Regions from separate parts of the Novosphingobium sp. PhB55 genome, predicted to be linked through region 2. Evidence: riboswitches for the same ligand, from Rfam matches in the RefSeq annotation. Region 2 holds a riboswitch; the other holds the start of a gene.
The links. Region 2 has a riboswitch for cobalamin ahead of EDF57_RS09595 (TonB-dependent receptor). Riboswitches for the same ligand answer to the same signal wherever they lie in the genome.
Positions count from the first base shown of each region.

Region 1: linked by a shared signal. The riboswitch ahead of EDF57_RS07235 (cobalamin biosynthesis protein CobG) and the one ahead of EDF57_RS09595 (TonB-dependent receptor) in region 2 are both predicted to bind cobalamin.

Region 1 is NZ_SODQ01000002.1:680,222-683,620, reverse strand. Features, by position in the region: gene cobI (precorrin-2 C(20)-methyltransferase) at 1-349, opposite strand, end outside; gene EDF57_RS07240 (precorrin-8X methylmutase) at 346-975, opposite strand; gene EDF57_RS07235 (cobalamin biosynthesis protein CobG) at 976-2,109, opposite strand; cobalamin riboswitch at 2,285-2,518, opposite strand; gene EDF57_RS07230 (DUF899 family protein) at 2,636-3,355, opposite strand.
Region 2 is NZ_SODQ01000003.1:441,935-445,333, forward strand. Features, by position in the region: gene EDF57_RS09590 (cobyrinate a,c-diamide synthase) at 1-864, opposite strand, end outside; cobalamin riboswitch at 1,037-1,261, opposite strand; cobalamin riboswitch at 1,364-1,555, shown strand; gene EDF57_RS09595 (TonB-dependent receptor) at 1,729-3,399, shown strand, end outside.

The sequences.
Region 1 (3,399 bases), on a different contig from region 2:
TGAACGAGCCGTAGAAGAAGGGGTCGCCCTCGCAGAGCACCACGACATCCTCGCCCTCGCGGACAAGCTTCGCCAGTTGCTCGGTCCAGCTTGCGTAGAAGCGGGAAAGACAGGCGTTGTAGCGCGGGTCTCCCAGCGGAATCTCCGTGGTCACCGGATATTCCATCGCATGCTCGACGACATCGGCGCGGAGCATGCCCTCGACGATCCGCCGCGCCTGACCGGGCCGGCCGGCCTTGCGGAAGTAGGCGACATGCCTGGCTCCGCGCACCAATCGGTCGGCGCGAACGCTCAGCAGGTCCTGCGCGCCGGGGCCCAGTCCGACGCCGTGTACGGTTCCCACGCTCATTCCGCGCTGCTCGCGATGGCGTTGACCGCGGCCACGGTGATCGCGCTGCCGCCCAGCCTTCCTTCGACGATGCAGCAGGGCACCGGGCAGGCATCCCAGAGGGCGGCCTTGGACTCGGCCGCCCCCACGAAGCCCACCGGACAGCCAATGATCGCTGCCGGGCGCGGGCAATCGGGGTCCTCCAGCATGTCGAGCAAGTGGAACAGCGCGGTGGGCGCATTGCCGATGGCCACCACGGCCCCGCCAAGGTGCGGCCGCCAGAGTTCGAGCGCCGCCGCCGAGCGGGTATTCGCCATCGCCTGCGCCATTTGCGGGACTTGCGGATCCTGGAGCGTGCAGATCACCGCATTGTCCGCGGGAAGCCGGGCGCGGGTGATCCCTTCGCCCACCATGCGCGCATCGCACAGGATCGGCGCACCCGCCTCCAGCGCCGCCATCGCCGCGCGGGCGAATCCGGGCGAGAAGCGGATGTGCCGCGCCAGCTCCACCAGCCCCGAAGCGTGGATCATGCGGACCGCGATGCGCTCCTCGTCAGGGGGAAAGGCCGCGAGGTCCGCCTCGGCGCGGATCGTCGCAAACGACTGGCGATAGATGGCCGCGCCATCCTTTTCGTAGATATGCGCCATTCATGAGGCTCCGAAATGGGCAAGGACATGGTCGGGAGAAAGGCCGCCCCGCGTCGGCGGGTCGCCCGCGCGGCCACGGAGGGCGAGGTCGAAGGCGCCGTCGCGCCCGGTCAGGACCACGTCGCTCGGCCGTGCGCGCGCGCAGCCTTTCGCGCAGCCGGAAACGTGCAGGCGCCCGGACACATGCGGCGCCAACCGGCGCGCCAGTTCGCGCGTTTCGACCGTCGCCTGCGGGCATGCCGGCGCGCCCGGACAGGCATCGGCGCGCAGCAGCGGGTCGCCGGGATCGAGAATGAAGCCCTCCACCGGCTCTCGCACGTCGGATTCCGCCAGAAGCTGCCGCCAAGGCGTAACGCGAAGGGCCGCAGCGCCGGTCGCTGCCATCAGCCGCACCAGTGCCTCCCCCTCGATCCGCCCGAACGGCACCCCGTAGCCATGCGGCGCAGCGGCTCCGACGGCGGGACGGCTATCCCCCCGCGCCCATTGCGGAAGAGCGGCCGTGTGGCGCGAGGCCCGGCGGGCCGCGGCCCCGCCGGTCTCCACGAACCAGTGGGCCAGCGCGATCAGGCGGTCTGCGGCCTCTTCCGGCAGGATGGAAACCCCGCTCTCGCGCCCGTCGAGGCGGAGCAGCAGGCCGCCGGCTTCCGCGCGCTCGATGCGGAAATCCGCGGGGCTGTCCAGCAGTGTGGCGACGGGGCCGGCATCGACCGCGATGCCCATCTTTCCGGGCGATTCGGGCAACTCGCCCAGACGGCCCAGGAGTTCTTCCGCGATCCGCGCGGTATCGTCCCCGCGATCCCAGCCGGGTGCGACAAGCAGGTTGCGCCGCCCCTCCAGACCGGCGTCGGCATCGACCAGGCCCCGGTCGACCAGGGCGCGCAGCAAATCCTGCCAGCCCTGCTCGCGGACACCGCGGATCTGGAGATTGGCGCGATTGGTGATGTCTATCGCACCGCTGCCGAAACGGCGCGCCAGATCGGCAAGCACCGCGATCTCGGCCGCGGTCAGGCGCGCCAGCCGGGGCTTCACGCGCACGATCAGCCCGTCTCCGGCCATCATCGGACGCCAGGCATCCGGGCACCATCCGCGCAAGGCGAAGCCTGTCATCGGGACGCGCGTTTCATCCTGCCGCACGGCATCATCCTCTCGCGCGCAGCGACGATGACCGGGGCTTGCCGACGGGCGTCGGTCCGCACGCAACGACGGGCGGGCGCGATGAACGCCCGTCCTGCGCGCCGATGCAGCCCCAGCCGCACGGCTTCGTCGCTCACGCGGAGTACCGAGCCTTGGCCTATCCCTGGGCCAGGGCAAGAGCGACCGATGCGCCGGCAGGTCTCCTGGCTTGCGGGTCAAAGCGCGATGCTCGGCCTTCCCGGACCGTGGCGCCGGGCGCCCGCGATCCAGTGGCCGGCTTCCCGGGGGAAGCCACGGCATCTTGCTCACCGCTCACAGTTGCAGGGACAGCCGCGGATTTGAGGGACGAACCCTCTCACCGCGTTCCCTATTAAGCCTCGTTCGAGGCACCGGCGCGATCTTGCCCGCCGATCCTGACGGATTGGGCGGGCACCGGGGCGCTAACGCAGGAAATGCCGATCCGCAAGTCTCATGGAGCCACGTCCAAACAGGCACGCGCGCCGGCAGCGCGGTTAGAGCCCCCCGGTCAGCGGTAGCTCAGCTTCGGGAAGAAATCTCCGCGTCCCTCGGGCAGGAGGTCCAGCAAGCCCCAGACCGGGTCCAAAGCATCCAGCGAGCGATGGTGCTGGTCCGGCTCCTCCGGGGCGTAGAGCAGTTCGCCGCCCCAGAAATGCCGAACCTCGCCGCCATCCTTGCGGAAGACGTTGATCATCGGCTCGTCCCAGTCCTTGCCGTCCTCGTACCCGCGTTCCTGGCGCATGGCGGGGGTTACGCCGGCCGTGTTGCCGAAATAGTCCCGTGTGTAGCTGCTGCCTTCGGCCGATAGGAACCGGAGATGCGGCCAGCGGCGTTCACGCGCCCAGGCCACCAGACGGGCCAAAGGCGAACGGGCGACGACGTAGAACGCCGCAGCCTGCGGGACATGCCGTGCGGCCCCGTCCAGCCCGTCCAGCAGATGCGTGCAGCCGGTGCAGGGCTCGTCGCGCTCGGGACCGAACATGTAGCTGTAGAGGATCAGGCTGGGCTTCCCCGCGAACAGTTCCGACAGCCGCACCTGCTCCGGGCGCTGATGATCCCCGATGCGCTCGAAGACGTAGTCCTCCTTGATCGTCCCGCCGGGGGGCAGCGCCCGGCGCATCGCCGCAACCGTTTCCGTCTGGCGCCGCAGGTCCATTTCGGCATCGAGCAGTTCATTACGCGCGCGGCGGTATTCGGCGCTTTCGTTGGGAAAACTGAGATGTTCCATGATCGGGCTCCTCCCTCCGGTTGCTCCCCTGACGCTCGCAGCCT
Region 2 (3,399 bases):
GGGTAGCCACAAGCCGTCGCAAGGGGGCAGCATGGCATCGCGCAGCGGCGAGAAGAAGGCGAGCCGCGCCCCGGCCCGTTCCAGAAACGCGAGGTTGGCGGGATAGATGAAGCCGAATGCCTCGTCGCGGGCAATGGCGATGCGGCGGCCTGACAGCGCGGAAGGCGGCGCTTCGGCGGCTTCCGGGGCGGGGAAGGGCACCGCCTCGGGCAGCCAGAGCGCGGTTTCGGGCAGACTGTCGGCGGCGCGGTCTATGCGCGCCTCGATATCCGCCACCTCCCCGGCCTGCACCAGTCCGAGGTGCCGTTCGGGCAGGCCGAGCCCGGCATCGCGCCGGAGGGTGCCAAGCCATTCCACGCCGTCCGGCATGCCGCGCTCCAGCAGTTCGGCATGGCGCGCGCTGCCGACGCGGTTGGCCAGCACGGCGGCCAGGGTCACGTCGGCGCGGTAGGTGGAAAGGCCGTGGACCAGCGCACCGAACGTCTGCGCCATCGATGCCCCGTCGATCACCGCCATGACCGGCAGACCGAACAGGCGGGCAATGTCGGCGGAGGAGGGGGTGCCGTCGAACAGGCCCATCGCCCCTTCGACAAGGATCAGGTCGGCGTCCCGCGCGGCCTCGTGCAGCAGGGCGCGGCATTCCCGCTCTCCGCACATGAACAGGTCGAGCTGGTGGACGGGCGCGCCGCTGGCCCTTTCCAGCACCATCGGGTCCAGGAAGTCCGGCCCGCACTTGAACACCCGCACTTTGCGCCCGGCGCGGCGGTGGCGGCGGGCCAGCGCGGCGGTGACGAGGGTCTTGCCCTGTCCCGACGAGGGCGCGGTGACCAGCAGGGCGGGACAGGCCGTCATGCGGGCAGGCACGAATATCGTCCGGACGGAGCGGTATCCGAAAGGCGGAAGGGGCAGGGCGGCATGACGGTTCGATCCTCCTGGGCGCAAGTACGGCTTGTCGTCTCGCGAAAGACCGGGTCCGCGGGGAGCAGCGCTCCGCATCGGGCATGGCCCCCGTCCGCCCGGTACATCCCGCCCGCGCGAAGGATCGACGGCTGGGGGCCGGTTTCCTGACTTCCTGGGCCCGATTTCTTGGAATCGGCGCGCCTTCCGCCGCCTTCTCGGCACCGCGCGGTGCCAATGGCGTGCTGGCGGGGCGCATCCCCGGTTACAGTTGCGGGAGCAGTGCCGGATTCCAGCGGGATTACCCCTCTGGCCCGGACTTCCCGATTAAGCCCTTGCGGGCACCCCTGGCCCGGCGGGCCTATGGTACTTCGCCAGGGAGCGCAAGCGTCGGACAAGGCAAGCGCAAGCGCGGGACATGACCAGCGCAAGCGCCGGGCTCTTGCACGCGGCACCCCACCGGGATAGGGGCGCTCCAGCGACAGGTTCCCCGCAAGGGGATCAAAAGGGAACGCGGGTGAATGCCCGGGCTGCCCCTGCAACTGTAAGCGGCGAGCCGTGCGGCCAATTCGCCATTGGGGATGCAAGTCCCTGAGAAGGCGGCCGAAACGGCACTGACCCGTGAGCCAGGAGACCTGCCTGACGCCGTCGTTCTTCGACCGGACAGGGTGAGCCGGGCGAACGGGGCCATTCCTCGCGCAACGACAGCCATTGCCGTGCCGGCACGCGCCGCGCGGGAGGGGGGCGTCGTCCGCTGCATGGGCGGCAGAGGCCCTGCCTTTCGCATGCGTGCCGACCCGGCCGGGTCGATGCTCGTGCGAAGGACATGCCGTGAACTGCCGAATTCCCGCCGCCAGCCCCCTGGCTCTCGCGCTTGCCCTTGCAGGGGCGCTGCACCCGCTCGCGGCCCTGGCCGAGGAGGCCGATGCGGTGCCCCTGGACGAGCGCATCGTGGTCACCGCCCTGCGCACGCCCGTTGCGGCCGACCGGGTGGCCGATACCGTCACCGTGCTCGACGAGGCGCAGATCGTTGCGGCCCAGCCGATCGCGCTGACCGATGTGCTGCTGCGCACGCCCGGCATCAGCATGTCGCGCAACGGCGGTTACGGCACCACCACGTCGCTGCGCATTCGCGGTGCCGATGCCGGGCAGACGGTGATGGTGATCGATGGGATGCGCCTGTCGGACGCCTCATCGACGGCGGGAGGCTATGGCTTTGCCAATTTCCTGATCGACGATGCCGATCGCATCGAGATCCTGCGCGGTCCGCAATCGATCCTCTGGGGCAGCGATGCCATCGGCGGTGTCGTCAACGTCCGCACCCGCCGCGCGGCCGCGCCGCTGGAAGGCAGCTTCGCGGTGGAAGCAGGAACCCATGACACCGTCTCGGCCCGCGCGGGTCTTGGCGGCACCTCCGAGGCCGTCGACTGGCGCATTGCCGCCTCGCGCTTCGCCACGGACGGCATCTCCGCGCGCGCGAACGGCACGGAGGACGACGGCTACCGGCGCAGCGCGGCCAGCGGCACGATGACTTACCGCGTCGCGCCCGGCATCTCGCTGGATCTGCGCGGCTACTGGTCGGATTCGCGGAACGCGTTCGACGGTACCTCCGGCGACTCCCTGGCCTATGGGCGGACGCGCGAATGGTCGGGCTATGCCGGGGTGAACTTCGCGCTGCTGGACGCCCGGCTGGCGAACCGCGTGGCCGTGCTCCAGACCGGGACCGACCGCGAGAACTTCGACCCCGCGCGGCAGGTCCGCCAACTGACGTTCGACGCCCATGGCCGCGTGCGCCGTTTCGAGTACCAGGGCACCTATACGATCAGCGAGGCCATCCAGGCCGTGTTCGGCGCCGAGCGCGAGGAACAGCGGATGACCACCGCCTCGCCCGCGAACAGCACCGCGGCCTATGCCCTCGTGCCCAGCCGGGCGAATACCGACAGCGTCTACGGCGAACTGCGCGTGACCCCGCTCACCGGGCTGACGCTCAATGGCGGCGCGCGCTACGACCATCAGTCGCGCTTCGGCGGCAACACGGTGTTCAGCGCGGGCGCGGTCTACACCCCCAATGGCGGCGCCACGATACTGCGCGCCAGTTATGACGAGGGTTTCAAGGCGCCCTCGCTCTACCAGCTCTTCAGCATGTACGGCGTGGCCGATCTCAAGCCGGAGAAGGCAAAAGGCTGGGAACTGGGCGCCGAGCAGGGCTTCGGCGAAGCCCTCCGCCTGTCGGCGACCTGGTTCGAGCGCGATACCGACAACCTGATCGACTTTGCCTACTGCCCCGCCAGCGGCACCCTGCCGGACATCTGCTACGTTCCCGGCACGGGCACGGGCACGTCGCGCTTCGGCTACTATGCCAACGTCAAGGCCAGCCATGCGCGCGGGCTGGAACTCGCCGCGTCGGCCAAGTGGGGCGTTCTCTTCGCCCAGGGCAACTACAGCTGGATCGCGGCAGAGGATCGCACGCAAGGCAGCAGCACTTACGGCCGCCAGCTCCAG